DNA from 2 places in the Photobacterium sagamiensis genome. Region 1 is predicted to be linked to the other one. Evidence: predicted binding sites of a transcription regulator. Region 1 holds the regulator's gene; the other holds the start of a gene.
What was found. Region 1 encodes PurR, which represses purine synthesis genes. Its sites were predicted from a motif close to TNANGNAAACGTTTNCNTNA; they were not measured.
Positions count from the first base shown of each region.

Region 2: glyA (serine hydroxymethyltransferase) is a predicted target of PurR. The motif match lies at 5,044-5,063, and genes of this name have one in related genera.

Region 1 covers NZ_JAKJSP010000047.1:3,135-12,379, reverse strand. Annotated here, with positions in the region: gene L4D76_RS20780 (dihydrolipoyl dehydrogenase family protein) at 1-879, opposite strand, end outside; gene L4D76_RS20775 (carboxymuconolactone decarboxylase family protein) at 893-1,480, opposite strand; gene L4D76_RS20770 (hypothetical protein) at 1,601-1,993, opposite strand; gene L4D76_RS20765 (TfoX/Sxy family DNA transformation protein) at 2,221-2,811, opposite strand; cyclic di-GMP riboswitch class I at 2,935-3,039, opposite strand; gene purR (HTH-type transcriptional repressor PurR) at 3,238-4,242, opposite strand; gene L4D76_RS20755 (hypothetical protein) at 4,795-5,190, shown strand; gene L4D76_RS20750 (hypothetical protein) at 5,271-5,468, shown strand; gene L4D76_RS20745 (hypothetical protein) at 5,525-6,091, opposite strand; gene torD (molecular chaperone TorD) at 6,313-6,963, opposite strand; gene torA (trimethylamine-N-oxide reductase TorA) at 7,143-9,245, opposite strand, start outside.
Region 2 covers NZ_JAKJSP010000049.1:11,145-20,389, reverse strand. Annotated here, with positions in the region: gene ribBA (bifunctional 3,4-dihydroxy-2-butanone-4-phosphate synthase/GTP cyclohydrolase II) at 1-170, opposite strand, end outside; gene L4D76_RS21285 (riboflavin synthase) at 193-849, opposite strand; gene ribD (bifunctional diaminohydroxyphosphoribosylaminopyrimidine deaminase/5-amino-6-(5-phosphoribosylamino)uracil reductase RibD) at 880-1,995, opposite strand; gene nrdR (transcriptional regulator NrdR) at 2,075-2,524, opposite strand; gene L4D76_RS21270 (MipA/OmpV family protein) at 2,755-3,501, shown strand; gene glyA (serine hydroxymethyltransferase) at 3,724-4,974, opposite strand; gene L4D76_RS21260 (YitT family protein) at 5,364-5,978, shown strand; gene glnB (nitrogen regulatory protein P-II) at 6,168-6,506, opposite strand; gene L4D76_RS21250 (hypothetical protein) at 6,639-7,079, opposite strand; gene L4D76_RS21245 (HAD family hydrolase) at 7,223-7,912, opposite strand; gene purL (phosphoribosylformylglycinamidine synthase) at 8,107-9,245, opposite strand, start outside.

The sequences.
Region 1 (9,245 bases):
CATGGAGTGTGCAGCGCGGATAATCGCTTTTGATGGTACACACCCGGTATTGAGGCAGTCCCCCCCCATTTGATGTTTCTCGATAAGGGTTACTTCGGCTTTAACGGCTGCGGCAATATACGAGCTCACTAAGCCGCCGGCACCCGCACCGATAACCACCATATTCTGATCAAACTGATCAGGGCGCTGCCAGTCAGCATATACGCGACGTTGGGTAATGATGTTCATGATGAACTTAGCAATGAGAGGGAAAATTCCCAGCAGTGCAAGAGAGGCCAATACAGGCGCTGAAATAATACCGCTCAATGTTTCAATTTCACCTAACTGCATACCTGCGTTGAGATACACCACGGTACCTGCCAGCATACCTAACTGACTCACAACGTAGAACATACGGGTATTCAGCGGGGTTAAACCCATTAACAGGTTTACCACAAAGAATGGGAACACGGGAATTAAACGCAGGGTGAACAGGTAGAAAGCCCCGTCTTTTTCGATACCGGCATTAATCGGAGCAATACGATTACCGAATTTAGCTTGTACCCAGTCACGTAGAATAAAGCGGCTGAATAAAAATGCTAACGTTGCGCCAATAGAACTGGCAAAAGACACCAGTACTAAGCTCCACCAGAAACCAAATAATGCAGCACCTAACAGCGTCATGATGGCGGCACCGGGCAATGACAGAGCCGTTACAATCACATAAACGGCAAAGTACACCAGACTAGACAAGAAAGGTTGTTCGGCAATGGTGTCTTTTAATGCTAGTTGCTGAGCCTTAGCTTGTTCCAGGGTGAAGTATTGCCCCAGATCAAACGCGAACCAGAGCCCAATCAGGGTGATAATTGTAACGAGGAGCAGGAGTTTTTTTCTATCCATGATGACACCTCTGCTATTTAGTTTGTGATTCAGCTGCTGATGAATCCTTCTCATCGTCAACTTGTATAGGTAAAGAACATAGCTCTTGACTAGGAACATCAAGCGCCGTATTAAATTTAGCGGATAAGTTCTGGAATGCCGCTAACGCCGTCAGCTCAACAATACTATCTTCATCAAACCACTTTTTAAGATTGGCGATCATTTCTTCGCTAACGCGCTGGCCTGTGATCGTCATCGCTTCCACATAGGTTAAAACAATCTGTTCTTGCTCTGTGAATAATTCGCTTTGCTGCCAGTGGGCAAGGGCTGTAATTTTTTCGACAGAGTTGCAGCGTTCGGCGAGTTTCATGCCGTTGGCATCAACGCAGAAGGCACAGTCGTTAAGCTGTGATACGCGTACACCAACTAAAGAGCGGATCACGGGAGAGATAGGTGATGACTTACGATCGAGAAAACCAAAGAAACCCGCAACTAGCCAGAACAGTGCCGGACGTCTTCCCCACAGCAGGGCGGGGTTTAAGACTTCCCCATAATGGCGTTTTTGAAGCCAAAGTAATGGTTTAATAGAAAAGGAATAACGAGGCTTGGTTGAAATACGCACTTTGGATCCTTATTGCTGTAGTTGTTCTGGCATAACTCAATGCTATACCAACGCAGCAACAAAGACCGGGCTAAGGGTATGAATATTTCAGGAATTTATGAAATATATCTTTTAATTCGATTAGTTGATGGTTATTTCAACACTTTGAATCTCAACTTGCTGTGCAACCCGCGAATCAGGTTGTTCTGTGGCTAGCAAATAACCGCAGGCCACCACAGGAAGTAAAGCTAACAACATGGTTTTACCAATATGGTAATTACGGTACCAATATTTTTTAGCTCTTATTTTAAGGATTAAGCCCCAAAACAGCATTAAAAGGTTAAATGCACCAATGATGGTAAGAGTGTCATACAGCAGATCTAACGGTGCAAACTGGTTGTAAACAAAAAACATCGCCATTAACGGTGGTAGCAAACTGATAAAGATCAAACTGCGAAGTAGCTTTGGCCACTTATAAAATTTGTCTCTAAATATGTGATCTGTTTGACCCGGGAAAGGCTTGGAGCAGAACATAGCAACCTCTCAGTAAATAATGCTCGCATGATTTTACAAACCTTCATATTAATTGAAAGCTTATTGATGCATTTATGAGCAGCTTTGTGAGAGGGTTCAATATTTGACATAGCCTGACATAAGGTAATACGAGCTTTTATGCATAGTCTGCTGGAGAAGCAGAGACAGAGAGATCTGTGAGGTAAAAAAAGAGGCGTGATGCGCCTCTTTCATGGTTGATCAATTGATTATGGTAACGCAGACAACAACTCGGTACGTCGCTGTTCAGTGATAACAGACCAATGTTTACCACTGATCGCACCTTCCAATGCCCATAACAACTCGACATTTAATGATTCTTGATGCGTTTGCTGTAAAGCTTTGTAGGCATCAAGTGCGCCAAGATCAAAAAGTTGTTCTATGGTATCAATGCCTGCTTTCTTTAACATTCGTTCATTGGCTAAACGTAAGTTCGGAAGGTCTTTGATACGATTAGGACCGGTGTTGCTTTTGGTCTTTTTATCTTGTTGGGCTGCCGCTAGAGAGCGTTTTGCCTGGCAGAGAATTTTACTTGGGTCATTCCACCATTGGTCAGGAATAGCATAATGCTTGGTGACAACCGGAAATCCGCGCTTCTTGTACACGTATGGTTCAAGGCCGGCTTGCTTAAATTCTTGTTCATTATCGGCATTTGCACGCAAGTGTAGTTTATCGTTCACTACGAGAGCGAACATAGTTTCACCGGCGAAAATACCAAAACCGCCAAACATCGAGCGTGACTTAATGCACTCTAAACAGTCAAATAATTTTAATGTGTCTTTTAGTACTGGTTTATCCATGCTTCTTCTCGGTGAAAAATACTTTGAGTCACCTAACATCGGAGCGAGGAAATCAGATTAGCAAGTTGCCGAATAGTTTTGTCAAATGTGTGTAAAAATTTGACCGTATCCGAGCAAAAATCCATCGGTAACCCCGCTACCATAAGTTAAGTTAGTTATAAAAAACCACTTTCTTTTAGGCCGGAAGCTTTGCGTCCCACTCTTTCGGGTGGTTTGCCTTGTTCGTGACTTAATAAAGTTTATCGTAGATAAGGTATTTGTTCTTACTCTAAGCTATTGGAAATGTGATACTGCTTCCAGTTATTTGCTTTTTTATATGTTTTACGCCGCTGTTAAATTGAATTGAGCATTTTTTCTGATGATATATTCGTGTCTAAAAAAGCCGACAAGTGATGACTTGTCGGCTTCTTGTTGTACGCAGTGGGATCAGTTTAAGTCTTTGACAGATTTCCGAATCACTAATTCAGGTGCCATTTCAAACACACGTCGGGCATGATCCTTATCTTTCACGCGTTCCATCAGAATTTCGACTGCCGTCTTACCTAAACGACGTTTAGGCTGGTGGATAGTGGTCAACGGTGGTGAGAAGTATGGTGCTAGCTCAATGTTGTCGTAACCGATGATAGAAATATCGCCAGGTACGCGGATACCTGCCTGCTCAAAAGTACTGATCAATGCCATTGCCATAATGTCGTTGAAACAAAAGATGGCAGTAGGGCGCTCGTCCATTGCAATGTACTGGTTAGCAGCTGCAACAGCAGACTCACATTCAAAATCCCCTTCAAGAATCCAATCATCATTCACGACCAGATTGGCTTCTGCCATTGCTTTTTTGAAACCTTTTAAACGCTCACGGCAGGTGACTTTCTCAACATGACCTGACAGACAGCCAATTTTAGCATGGCCGTGTTCAATAAAATGCTTGGTAGCAATGTAACCACCAAATTCAGCGTTATCCTGGATCTTATCTGTATGCGGGCTTTCCGGGCCCCAGTCCATGATCACCATTGGCAGATCACTTTTACGTTCAAGTAGGTCAAGTAGCTCTTGGTCGATATCCGAGCACATCACAAGCAATCCATCAACACGCTTTTCAGCTAGCATGCGCAGGTAATCACGTTGCTTAGATAAGTTACCTTCGGTGTTACAAAGGATCAGGGTGTAGCCATCCTTGTAACAATACTCTTCAACACCGTGAATGACTTCGGCAAAAAACGGGTTGGTTGATTTGGTTACCAACATACCAATGGTGCGAGTCGTATTACATTTGAGGCTTCGTGCTACCGCACTGGGTGCGTAGTTGAGTTCATCAACGGCGGCCAGTACTTTTTTCTGTGTTGCTTCTGCCACGAAGCGGGTTTTGTTGATCACGTGAGAAACTGTTGTGGTCGACACACCAGCCATACGTGCAACATCTTTAATCGTTGCCATATTTATTCTTCTAATAATTGTAGGTCAGAGGTCTGATCCGACCAATTCTTAACTGATACCAAATTGAGTAACTACGCAACCGTTAATTACCTATTTATTCAATTTGGTACGATTGATATTTCACAAAGTATAAAACGTCAAAAAGCCGCTTCTCTAACGAGCGGCTTGGTATTAATGCTAGCCCCAAAAGGCGTTTCACTGTGTAATCGCTTGCGTTCACATTTTACTGAGTGTAGCGCACAGTGCAACGTTTCTGTATACCAAGAGGAAATTACTTGATAGACATCAACAATCTTTATGCAACTTCAGTAAACTAGGTTCATAATAATGCATGGATAAATGCTTTTTAAAGTCTTTAATGAGAGATTTTGGCTAGGCTTTTCAGGTCAGTAACGACGACATAGTTGGTTGGTCCCTTGTTTGTTTAGGTCGTTATTGCGGACTCTGGCGGAAACGCTTGATCAGGATCATCGTAACACTTGGGCTCGCTTGATGTGTCGGAAATTCGTGTGATAATTGTCATATTAACGACGATGATATTGGGTCAAATTTATGTCCGGTGATAATAAAAGTGGTGTTCGCTTTGCTTACATTGCGAGCTTTCTTACGCCTTTAACTTTAATGATTTCAGGCATTGTTGCGGTTATATATTCCGCTTACCAGTTGAATAAAGGCACTGATGAACTGACTTACAGTCATTACTACACCATTATTCGCACCTTCTTCTTGTTCTTTACTTTCTTTGTGGTGCTGGGTGTAACTGCAGCGACTACTACAGGAATGGTTGCTGGCGCTGAGTATTGGGTACACAGCGATTTTCTGGATAAGGCTCTTCACGTCATTCCGGTTGTTGGCCTTATCATTGCTGCTCTGGCAATTGTGAAATGGTTTGTAAAACATATCCAAGGGATGAAGTTACTTAGCCAGAATAAAGCTATTGAGCTTTAATTACCAATGAGCAGCTCGAAGTCCATGTCAGCAAATTTAGATTAAAATTAATATTGAGCAGGCTGCTTGGAGTAATAGCGATGGTAACAGCGCTAACTGGCCCCACCAAAGAGCAGGGGCATCAGATTTCCCGAACTGCGAGACGAAACAAACGGTTAAGTATGCATGAAGGGATTGCCCCCTGGTGTGATTGTTGTGTTTGCGAAGCCGAGCCCTACTGGGCCGATGTGGCCAAGGAGATGGGAATTAATCTGAGCGATTATGAAGATGATTGCTAATCCAACTTCACCGCGGCACACTTGCCGCGGTGAGTCACTTTAACCAATCTTTGCTATTACTGAATAGTCTCGATTAAATTATTTAGTTCATCAACCAATTGCTCTGTTTTGGGATCCTGGGCTTTCATTGCCGCGAAGGTATCTTGCTGGAGCTTTTCCTGCATACCCATTAGGTCTTTGTCGGCCATGATAGCCTGGCGTTGTTCCGCCATTGTTTGTTTGGCCGCTGTAAACTCTTTAATTAGCTCACTGCGCTTTTCTTCGCTAAGGGAAGTATCCTGAACTTGCTCTTGGATCTCTTGTGCTTTAGCTATGAACTCTTCAGGCGCATAGCCGATTTCATCTGCTTTTTGCTGAAACTTGCTCTCTAACTGCTTAGATTGTTCTGCCAAGTCTGGGTTAGCTTGCAGGGTTTGCTGCCTGATGCTGGTGAGATCCCGCTGGATTGAATTAATGCGGTTTACTGTATCTCGTTGTGCAACTATTGAATCAGCGGCTATGCCACTGGCATTAACTTGAGGAGCCAGCAATATCATAGATAAAAATACCAGAGGCAAAGACATTTTAACAAACCAGCTCTTCATCGATGGAGAGGGCTTTACTAGCGTATTGAGTTTATGCATCGCAGATATCTCTTTGTTATCAGTGTTGTTTAAATCTATAAAAGTCACGAGCAGGTAATGTCAGGGTATTGTCATGAAAGCTGTTCGTTTGCTGAACCGATATAACAAGCAGGGAGTGGGGATAGATAATTAATGGAATTGGTATGAAGAAAAAAAGCCGGCATTTAATGCCGGCAACTAGAGATAGTGTGGTTCAGTATTTATGATGACCGATTAGATTATTATTCTTCTCCGGCAAGGAATGCCGAGTCTAATTTACAAAATGCAACAAGCAGATCAACAGCTGCGGTATAGAAGCCAAAGTTATCGCGTGATTTACATGCTTGGGCAAAGATTGGCAGCCAGTTCAATAGCATGTTGTTCACGAATGACAACTGCGCCTGCATCACTTCTTCTCGCTTTTCTTCGTCTTTTTGATGGTTAGCCAGGATAATCAGGTTGCCCATGAAATCCAGCTCAACAGCAATGTGGTCAGCGGGTTCATTGAATTCTTTATGTTGAGCAATGTTGTACTGCTCCATTAGCTTGTTCATGTCTTGTGCCGGCTTGTCATTCAGCAGGCCGCTTTCACCGACATACATAGAGGCATATGGCAGGGCACCAGACTTTGGTGTACTCAGGAATAAGCCACAAAAATCTGCTGCCAGCTCAAGCTGTGCATCTTCACGCACCTTTAAGCGATTAATTGCCTCGCGGAATGACTCGACAGGCTGTTTAAGCTCTGGTGTCATACCAAGACCAGACAAGAAGGTGAACATCTCGTCACCGTGATATTCCACTAAATCTTCCGTCGTCAACTCACGAGCTAATAGTGAAGACATCCACCAGTAAATTTCAGCACGTTGTTCGTTGAAAGCAATAAATTCTTGCATGATCACTGTCACTCCAGACACTTAAAAACATATTCACATAAAACATAATGTTGCTAATGATTATATGTGAATAGGTTCTATTTTTGGGGAAAGAAAGGCAATGTTGTTACTCACATCGCCTATAAATTTATCAATAGCCTGCAACTGCAGGCTATTGATGTCTTTTCGAATAAAGCGAATTACGCTAAATCCATCGCCGGGAAGAGCGGGTTGATATCAGTAACTTCTTCCGGGCCATTGAAACCCGTTACTGCAGGTACTTTACCCGTATATTTCTCGATCTCTACCTGGGCAGAAGCAGCAGATGTTGCCTGAGCCAGTTTTGATGAGCCGACATCTTGTGTCAGTACGTTTGGATCACCGTAAGTACAAAGTGTACCTGGCTTGCCACCTTCTAGCGGGCTATACCATGCACCTTCGTGGATACGACAAACACCTGATTTGTAGTCGTCAGTAACAACGGCACCAGCAAGAACTTCACCACGGTCGTTGAATACGCGAACGATGTCACCAGATTTAATACCGCGTGTTTTCGCGTCTGCAGTGCTGATGTATACAGGTTCGCGATCCGCAACAGCGTAAGTAGCACGGTGATCAGTTGACGAACAAAGCTGCGAGTGCAGACGGTGGTTCGGGTGCGTGCTCTGCAGGTTCAGCGGGAACTTGTTAGAACGAGGACCGCCGTGGCTACGTTCATTCTTCTCGAACCACATTGGGTGACCCTGACAGTCATCGTAACCCATATCTGCGATTGTCTTACAGTAAATCTCGATTAGGCCAGAAGCAGTACCTAGTGGCTCCAGATCGGGTTCTTTACGGAATGATTCGTGACGAACCCACTCTTTACCTTCAGGGAATTCAATGAAGCCTTCGCCTTCCCAGAACTTCTTGAAGTTAGGCATACGAACGCCAAGACCACGGCCCTGCAAACGTGCACCGTTATAGATCTGTTCGATCCATTCCATCTGTGATTTACCACCGGTGAACGCTTCTTCACGGTCAAAGCGGCGACATAGTTCGCGGAAGATATCGAAATCGTCTTTCGCTTCAAACATAGGTTCAACGACTTTTGGTAGTGCAATAATACCGGCGTTTGAGTGGTTACCGTATTGTTCGATATCGTTACGTTCATGCGTGGTTGTTGCAGGAAGAACGATATCGGCAAAACGACAAGTCGCTGTCCACTGGTGCTCGACAGAAACAACGGTTTCCAGCTTACGCCACGCTTTGATCATCTTGTTACGATCCTGGTGGTGGTGGAATGGGTTGTTACCGCAGAAAACAGCCATCTTCATTTCAGGGTACTTCACATCGTGACCGTTCCACTGGATGGTTTTGCCCGGGTTCTCGATACAGTCAACGAAACGTGCAACCGGAATGTACGTTGAGTAGCCGTTGAATGAACCGTTATGAATTGGGTCAACACCCGTTACACCGCTAAAGCCGGACATTAGCGGACCGTTAGAGGTCGTAGATCCTGCATCATTGTAGTGCCAGCCGAAACCGAAGCCACCACCAGGCAGACCGATCTGGCCTAGCATTGCTGCAATAACAACAAGCATCCATGCGTACTGCTCACCATGCTGCATGCGCTGCAGACACCAGCCACCGATGATCTGAGTACGGCCAGAGGCCATTTGGCGAGCTAGGGCGCGAATGTCATCTGCTTTGATGCCACAGATTTTTTCTGCCCACTCAGGTGTCTTCGCAACGCCGTCTTTCTCACCGGTTAGGTAAGGAACAAACTTGTTGAAGCCTGTGGTGTAGTCAGCAATGAAATCTTTGTTGTACAGGTTCTCGGTATACAGAGTATGTGCGATAGCCAGCATCAAGGGTACATCGGTCTGCGGGTTAACAGAAATCTGCTCACCGCCTATCGCTTTTTGAGTTTCAGAACGAACTGGATCAACGTAGATAACTTTGATCTCGTTGTTCTTCACTTTCTCAGCTAGCTGCTGAAAATAAGCGTACGGGCTGTGATCCGGAACTAGCCAGCCAACCTGTAGGTTTTTAATTGGGTCAGAACCCCAGATAACAATGGTGTTAGAATGCTCAAGAACCAGCGGCCAAGATGTCTGCTGCTCGTATACTTCCATTGCACCAGCAACGTAAGGTAGAACAACCTGCGCAGCACCTGTAGAGTAGTCACCCATTTTGCCTAGGTAAGTACCGTGTAGGCCAAGAGCACGGCTCATCATGGTACCCGCAGAGTGAAGTTTACCTACTGACTGCCAGCCTGTGTGGCCGCCGTATAGCGCACTTGGGCCGTAGCTGTTCTGTAC
Region 2 (9,245 bases), on a different contig from region 1:
CAAATCAGTCCACGGCCATGCATCGCCATAAAGTTAATCGCTTCAGGGCTGATTTTTTCGGCAGCAATGATCAGATCGCCTTCATTTTCACGATCTTCATCATCCATTAAGATAACCATCTTACCCTGACGAATATCATCGATAATTTCTTTTGCACTGCTTAAAGCCATAACAATACCCTTATTCTAACCTTTATCCTAAAAACCCAGTTTTAGCTAATAAGTCCATGGTCACTTCTGATTTTTTATCAGCTGCTTTTTCACCTAACATCAAACGCTCTAAATAGCGGGCAATCACATCCACTTCTAAATTCACTTTACGGCCCGCCTGGAATGACTCCATTGTTGTCTCTGCGGCAGTATGCGGTACGATAGTCAATTTAAACTCATTGCCACGAATTGCATTTACCGTCAGGCTGATACCATCAATAGACACGGATCCTTTTTCAGAAATGTACTTAGCCAGATGGTCAGGGGCTTTTAGCCAAAACTCAATCGCACGGCCAGTGTGGGTACGCTCAATAATTTCACCGACTTCATCTACATGACCAGAGACCATGTGACCACCAAAGCGGGTCGTTGGCAACATGGCTTTTTCCAGGTTCACTTTCTGACCAGACTTATAATCAGTAAACGCTGTTCGCTTCAATGTCTCTAGGGATAAATCAGCCACATACCCTTTGCCGGTCAGTTCAACCACCGTCAGGCAAACGCCATTGGTTGCAATACTGTCACCCAGTTTGACATCTGATAGATCAAGCTTGCCTGAATCAACCGTAACAGAAATGTCTGCGCCTTTTGGCGTCAGCGCAGTAATGGTGCCTACAGCTTCAATAATGCCAGTAAACATATCTAAAAATTCCTTGATTCGCTCTACGCGTTAAACGCGAGCAATAATACGTAAATCAGAGCCCACCATGCGAACGTCGGTTATCTCAAGTTGAGGTACTTGAGACATCGCAGTCAGCCCTTGTAAATCAATTAACCCGCGGCTATCGCTACCCATCAGTTTAGGTGCCTGGTAAATGATCAGCTCATCAACCAATCCTGCAGACAGTAACGCACCAGCCAATCCGGCCCCCGCTTCCACCCAGATATGGTTAATATCTTGCTTTACCAGCTCAGCCATTAGCCGTGACAGATCCAACTGTTCAGAATCAGGCTGACAGGGAATGAGCAATTGAGTCACTGAATCAGGCCATACTTCCAGCCCGGCCTCTGCCCGCGCCAGATAAGAGTGCCCCGGTAAACTGAATAACTGATGCTCAGGGGTCACACGATTCTGGCTATCGATAATCACCCTCGATGGCTGGCGCAGTGACTGTTGTGGGTATTCGGTCTGGATCTGCTCACCCAGTTCATCCCACCGCACATTCAATGACGGATCATCAGCCAGTACCGTCGCACTGGTCGATAAAATCGCCCCGGCGCAAGCGCGGAAACGTTGTACATCAGCACGGGCCTGCGGGCTGGTAATCCACTTGCTTTCGCCATTGGCCAATGCAGTACAACCATCAAGACTTGATGCTAATTTTAGCTGTACATAAGGCAAGCCGGTTTTCATTCGCTTAATAAAACCTGCATTCAATGCTTGTGCATCGACTTCCAGCAAGCCCGTCTGAACCTCAATGCCGGCGTCTTGCAGCATTTCAATCCCCCGCCCACCAACTTGCGGATTGGGATCAACCATCGCGCAAACAACACGAGAGACTTTGGCGTTAATCAGCGCCTGGGCGCAAGGAGGGGTGCGACCAAAATGAGAGCAAGGCTCTAGCGTCACATAGGCGGTCGCACCTTCGGCATGATCGCCAGCAGCACGCAGAGCAAACACTTCGGCATGGGGTTGCCCGGCCTGATAGTGGTAGCCTTCACCAACAATGGTCGTACCCTGAGCGATGACACAGCCGACATTTGGATTCGGGGCTGTAGTGAAGCGGCCACGTTTTGCCAGTTTTATAGCACGTAGCATCATGGCATGATCAATAGGAGAGAACATCTGACTTTGCATTCATTCAGCTTAGAGGTCGTGGAATAGCTCACCGTTACTCATTACACAATGAGCTAAACAATCACTTTTATTTTTCTAACTTGGCGATTTCTTCACCAAATTCACGAATATCTTCAAAACTACGATAGACCGAAGCAAAGCGAATATAAGCAACTTTATCCAGCTCTTTTAACGCTTCCATCACTAAGTTACCGATCATATCAGACGGTACTTCGCGTTCACCCGTGGCGCGTAACTGGGATTTAATGGTGTTAATAGCACGTTCAATATCATCTGCGCTCACCGGACGTTTTTCTAACGCGCGTTGAATACCGCCACGAAGTTTATCTTCGTTAAACGGTTCACGATTACCATTAGTTTTTATCACCCTTGGCATCACCAACTCAGCCATTTCAAACGTTGTATAACGTTCATTACAAGCTAAACATTGACGACGACGGCGGACTTGATGGCCATCTGCAACCAGACGGGAATCGATTACTTTGGTGTCATTTGCACCACAAAAAGGACAATGCATCATGCCTCCTAATTTTCGTCGACTCAGTGTAACCCATTTCCATGCCGGAAAGAGAGTATAACCGTGTTTTTTCATGGTTATCCGGTTACAAAAATACAATCACCGGCTCGGGAATCATTATTGACCGTGACCATTTATTAACTTTCACTCACATTTACTCATTTAGTTAATGAATAATAAACCCACTATACCGTACAATACCCCGTAAATATTTCTCTGTGTAAGTAAGTATGATGAATAAGTCAGTAATCGGGGTGATCATTTCAACGGCGTTATTTAGCAGCAGCGCCATTGCTGGACAATGGTCACTCGGCGCAATCACATCGTATTCCCCGGCAGTGTATAAAGACACCGATTCTAACCAGGTTGTGATCCCTTTGGTTGGCTATGAAGGTGAGCATGTTTTTCTCCGCGGCTTTTCAGCCGGAGCACGGTTATTTCCGGCTGGTACACCACAAAATATTATTTTCCGCGTGCGCTATGATCCCAGAACGTTAAAACCCTCAGATTCAGATAACCTGCAAATTCAGCAGCTTGATGAACGTGAGAGTTCTGTACTTGCTGGCGTGAGTTATCAGCAAATAACGCCCGTTGGGATATTCGAGATTGGTGCGGGTACCGATATAGGAAATCAACACAACGGGCTGTATGCAGAAGCAGCATGGCGACTCCCCATTCGAGCGAATAGATGGAGCGTTACTCCTGAAATTGGTTTGGCGTACAACAGCGATAAAATCAATAACCACTTGTATGGCGTATCAGAAGCGGAGTCGGTTCGATCTGGGTTAGCAGAATTTGATGCGGGGTGGGATGGCCAGTATTTCATCGGTATGAATGGGCATTTCATGCTATCGCAACACATTAGGATCACCGCCGGTATCCGATACAGTAATTTAGAGGGGGACATTGCGAGCAGCCCTATTCTCGAAAGATCCGTTTCCCACTCCGGCTCTCTCGGTATCGCCTATATTTTCTGATCACTGTTAATACCAATCGCTATAAGATGTTTCGAATGGCCCTATCCCCCCCAGAAAACAAAAACGGCACCATAACGGTGCCGTTTTCCCAGATCCAACGTTATGCGTTACTAGGTACTAGGTACTAGGTACTAGGTACTAGGTACTAGGTTCTAGGTTCTAGGTTCTAGGTACTAGGTACTAGGTACTAGATTCTAGGAGCAAAGCGTCCTCGCCACACGATTAAGAGTAGACGGGCAGACGCTTACAGATTTCTAGTACTTTCGCTTTCGTCGCTTCAATCACTTCAGGCTTATCAATGTTATCCAGTACATCACAGATCCAGCCAGCAAGCTGCTTGGTGTCTTCTGCGGTAAAACCACGACGCGTGATTGATGGCGTACCAATACGGATACCAGAAGTAACAAACGGGCTGCGAGGATCATTCGGTACACTGTTTTTGTTCACCGTAATATTCGCCGCACCTAATGCTGCATCCGCCTCTTTACCTGTTATGCCTTTGTCGATGAGATCAACAAGGAACAGGTGGTTTTCAGTACCGCCAGAAACGATGTTATAGCCACGCTCAAGGAACTCACCCACCATGACTTTTGCATTCTCAACAACGTGCTGCTGGTAAACCTTAAATTCAGGTTCCATCGCTTCTTTAAACGCGACGGCTTTTGCTGCGATAACGTGCATCAGAGGGCCACCCTGACCACCTGGGAATACTGCTGAATTCAGTTTCTTATAAAGATCTTCACCTTCATTAGAAAGGATCAGACCGCCACGTGGGCCGGCCAGTGTTTTATGCGTCGTCGTTGTTACCACATGTGCATGTGGCACCGGGTTAGGATAAACACCGGCAGCGATAAGGCCTGCAACGTGGGCCATATCAACGAAGAAGTAGGCGTCAACTTTATCTGCGATTTCACGCATGCGTTTCCAGTCAACAACTTGAGAATACGCAGAAAAACCACCGATGATCATCTTCGGCTTGTGCTCTAAAGCAAGAGCTTCCATCTCTTCGTAATCAATCTGACCATTCTCATCGATACCGTAAGGAATAATGTTGTAAAGCTTTCCTGAGAAGTTTACCGGAGAACCGTGAGTTAAGTGACCGCCGTGTGCCAGGCTCATACCTAGAACGGTATCACCTGGATTTAGTAATGCCATGTAAACGGCGTTGTTCGCCTGAGAGCCCGAGTGAGGCTGAACGTTAGCATACTCAGCACCAAACAGCTGACATGCGCGGTCAATGGCCAGTTGCTCGGCTTTATCGACATATTCACAACCGCCGTAATAGCGTTTGCCTGGGTAGCCTTCAGCATATTTGTTAGTCAACTGAGAGCCTTGTGCTTCCATTACACGTGGGCTCGTGTAGTTTTCAGAAGCAATCAACTCGATGTGCTCTTCCTGACGTGCAGTTTCTTCCTGAATTGCTGCAAAAAGTTCCGCGTCATAGTCGGCAATATTCATATCGCGCTTTAGCATCTGTCTCTCCTGACTAAAATAACCACAAGTTGTTGGTAAAAACGAAATTCGCAAAGCTAGGCCCCACGGGGACGCAAACGTTCTCGTCCTACCCGTAATTAACGCTGTATTTTACAGAAATTGATCTAAATCAGATACCCCTAAAATAACTTTTTATTACAATTTCTTCATGTTTATTTTCGATGCAGATATGAATATTTTTCATCTTTATTCAATACCAGCTTACCGTTAGTCACTCTAACAGAGCAATATCAAGAAAAACTCAAAAAAAACGTTTTACAAAGCCGTACAATTATATTTACATGTGCGTTTTATACCTTTACCGCCCGAGCTTCTTTATAAACCTGAACGCTATTATCATTGCATTCATAAACATAAGGAGTTTTCTTTTGAGCGGTAACAAGCATTCTTTGAATGAAAATATCATTGCCATCCTTACCGGCGCCTTTATCGTCGCGCAGGGCGTTTTTTTTCTCCAGCAAGCTGACTTGCTGACCGGAGGAACAACGGGACTGGCGCTATTACTCAGCCAATTTGTTGATGTGTCTTTCGGTAAGCTGTACTTTCTGATGAATACCCCGTTTTACCTGATGGCCTGGTTCCGCATGGGCAGATCATTTGCTATCACAAGCATTATTTCCGGAGGGTTAGTCTCGATCATCACCGACAATCTCCACCATGTGCTGGAAATTAGCCGACTTGATCCCATTTACTGTGCTGTCATCGGTGGGTTACTGATGGGCCTTGGGATGCTAATTCTCTTTCGTCACCGCACCAGCCTCGGTGGATTCAACGTACTGGTTCTCTATTGCCAGGAGAAATTTGGCATCGCGGCGGGCAAAATGCAGATGTGCATCGACATTGGTATTCTGATTTGTTCTTTCTTCTTCGTGACACCGGAGATTTTGATCTTATCTGTACTGGGTGCCATCGTACTGAACCTGGTTCTGGCTATGAACCATAAACCCAGTCGTTATAAAGCCAACGCTGTAACCAGCCAGTAGCAATAACCCCATTAAAAAAGGAAGTGCAATGCACTTCCTTTTTTGTATTCGGTTTCCATAAACGAAGCACAATCGATTTTAGCTCGAAGGAATTTAGCTCAAGAGCAAAGAGGAAGCGCGGAGCTTATAAGCATAAGTGAGCACTTCCGATACAGCTATTGAGCGAAATAACGAAGAGATTAAAGTGATTTAGATAGCGTCTTCGTCTTCTTCGCCTGTTCGTATGCGAACTACACGCTCAACATCAAACATGAAGATTTTACCGTCACCAATCTTACCTGTTTGGGCGGTTTCGATAATCGTATCGATACATTGTTCGGCAACTTCATCTGTCACTACGATTTCAATTTTAACTTTTGGCAGAAAGTCGACCATGTATTCAGCACCACGGTACAATTCAGTGTGGCCTTTTTGGCGACCAAATCCTTTCACTTCAGATACCGTCATACCTGTGATACCGACTTCAGCCAAAGCTTCGCGAACATCATCAAGCTTAAATGGCTTTATAATGGCTTCAATTTTTTTCATTTTTCATCGTCCTTTGCTGAGCAGAGGTTTGCCAGTTAGTACCTCGATACTATTCTAGCCACCTGATTTACTGTTTTTTTATTATCACCGATCTGACCGATTAAATTAAGCGCTATTAAGACTTTTCAGTCTTTATAACTTTGAGTAGCGGTTCAAAGAGAGTTGATCTGCCGGATATAGAATCACATTAGAGTCCATCATTTTCAGTAGTAAAAACACGGCATACAGCAACACCGTACTATTAATGGCTAAAACAACAAGACTACGAAATGCCGGTAGGATCAGATCGGGTAAAAACGGGAGCAGGCTCATATCAAAAAACAGGGTTGCCGCCGGAATGAAAAAATAGAGTGGGATAAACCCCCACTTGTAGCCTTGAAGTAACCCGGCAAAGGCGCCAAGCCCAGAAAACAACACCAGCGCGGCAATAAAACTGGGGACGATACTTACCGGATTATCGTCAAATATGACGGTAAAAGTATCGATATGTCTGATCAAACAACTCACAACGAGAACAGCTAATACTTTTGCAGCACAGACCGTTCCCTTCATCTTGGGAATATTCATTTCCATATTTCATCCTTGATATGGCACTTTAAAAATCGTCGGATCATCCATTCAATCCGTGATAGTAGTCCTTCTCTTCTTCCTGAAAGCGTTAGTATCTCTAAATCAAATAATACCAATCGGGACAATTATCCCGATTGGTATAACCATTATATTAATGAATTCGCAGTCAACTGGACCAGATCAACAAATCCATCTAATGAACGAACAACCCGGGTGTTCGGATTAGCCTGTAACGCTTTGCGGTTTAACCATACCGATTTCATGCCTGCTAACTGGCCGGCCTGAGCATCGCGCAGGGGGTGGTTACCGATATACCAGCATTGCTCCGGGCTGACCTTACCTCTTTGACATGCCGCCTTAAAAATCCCCAAATCCGGCTTTGCTACGCCAGCCTGCTCCGATGTCATCACAAAACGAAAATAGTGACGAATACCGGTTTGCTCCAATTTGGCTTCTTGCTGATAGGTAAAACCATTACTGATCACAGCAAGAGGTGCGGTATCTTTTAACCGTTGCAATGCCGGTTCAACATCCGGAAACAAACGCCAGTGTTGTTGATAGATATTAAAATACTCGGTGAAGAGTTGATCGGCTTGTTTACAGGTTAACGGGCGCTTAAATAATTCACTGATACGAGCCCGGCGCTGCTGTTCAAAATTCAGCTCGCCAGCTCGCCAGCGGGCACGGTGTTTATCTGTAATCTGCCGCCATATCACTTCTGGCGTGTCTGTCAGTGCAATAACATTGTCATGATATCGTGAGACGAAGGTACGGATTGCATCCTGCTCCGCACCATCATGATCGAGTAACGTATTATCAAGATCGAAGAAAATCATACAGCCTCCTCACAATCACCAACCATTCTCCCAAATTAATAACAAATTATCTACAAGGCGAGAAAAATCGAACATCGGTGCTGATAAAGACTAATTTAGCCTGTTTTTTGGCCGTTTTTCTGCGTTTTGTGATTAAAAAAGCCGCGACCTGATCAGGTCGCGGCTTTTTTGCTACTTAAACACTTGGGTCTACATCAACCGATATTAACGCGCGCGTTACGGAACATACGCATCCACGGGCTATTTTCGCTCCAGTCATCCGGGTGCCATGAGTTGGCCACGGTGCGGAACACTCGCTCAGGGTGAGGCATCATGATAGTCACACGACCATCCGTTGTTGTCAGGCCCGTAATACCGTTTGGCGAACCGTTCGGGTTAGCCGGGTAATTCTGGGTGACATTACCGAAGTTATCCAGGTAACGCAGAGCCACCGTACCGGATTGCTCAATCGCATTGAGGTGCTCACCGTTACGCACTTCCACACGACCTTCACCGTGGGAAACCGCGATAGGCATACGAGATCCCGTCATCTCATTAAAGAACAAAGAGTCACTCTTCTGAACTTCAACCAGGCTGAAGCGTGCTTCAAAACGTTCTGATTCGTTACGTACGAAACGTGGCCACAGATCGGCGCCGGGAATTAGGTCATGCAAGTTCGACATCATCTGACAACCGTTACAGACACCAAGTGCCAGTGTATCGTTGCGATGGAAGAAGGCTTCGAATTGATCACGTGCCATGTTGTTGAACAACACTGACTTCGCCCAGCCTTCACCGGCACCTAATACGTCACCGTAAGAGAAGCCGCCACAAGCAACCAGACCATTGAAACCGTCCAGCTTCACGTTGCCAGAAAGAATATCACTCATGTGAACGTCTCTCGCTTCAAACCCTGCACGATCAAAGGCTGCTGCCATTTCCACGTGGGAGTTTACGCCCTGCTCTCGCAGGATAGCCATTTGCGGTTTGGCGCCCTTGTTTATAGCAGGAGCCCCTGCTTTTCGTGAAGAGATAAAGGGTGCGGCAATATCTTTATTAAGATCAAAGCTTAGTTTGGTGTTCAAACCAGGATCGCTGTTGTCTTTCTTCGCTTCAAACTCTTGCAATGCACCTGCCGGGTTATCACGCATCGCCTGCATCTGATACGTGGTTTCAGCCCAGATAGTACGAAGCTCTGTACGGCTCTGTTCTAAAACGCGGTCGTTACCATTCCAGATACGAACCACATCTTCATCAATCACAGTACCGATAATATGGCTACATGCTTCCAGACCGTTTGCTGCCAGTACCGATTGAACAGTATCGAGATCTTCAGTGCGAACTTGCAATACCG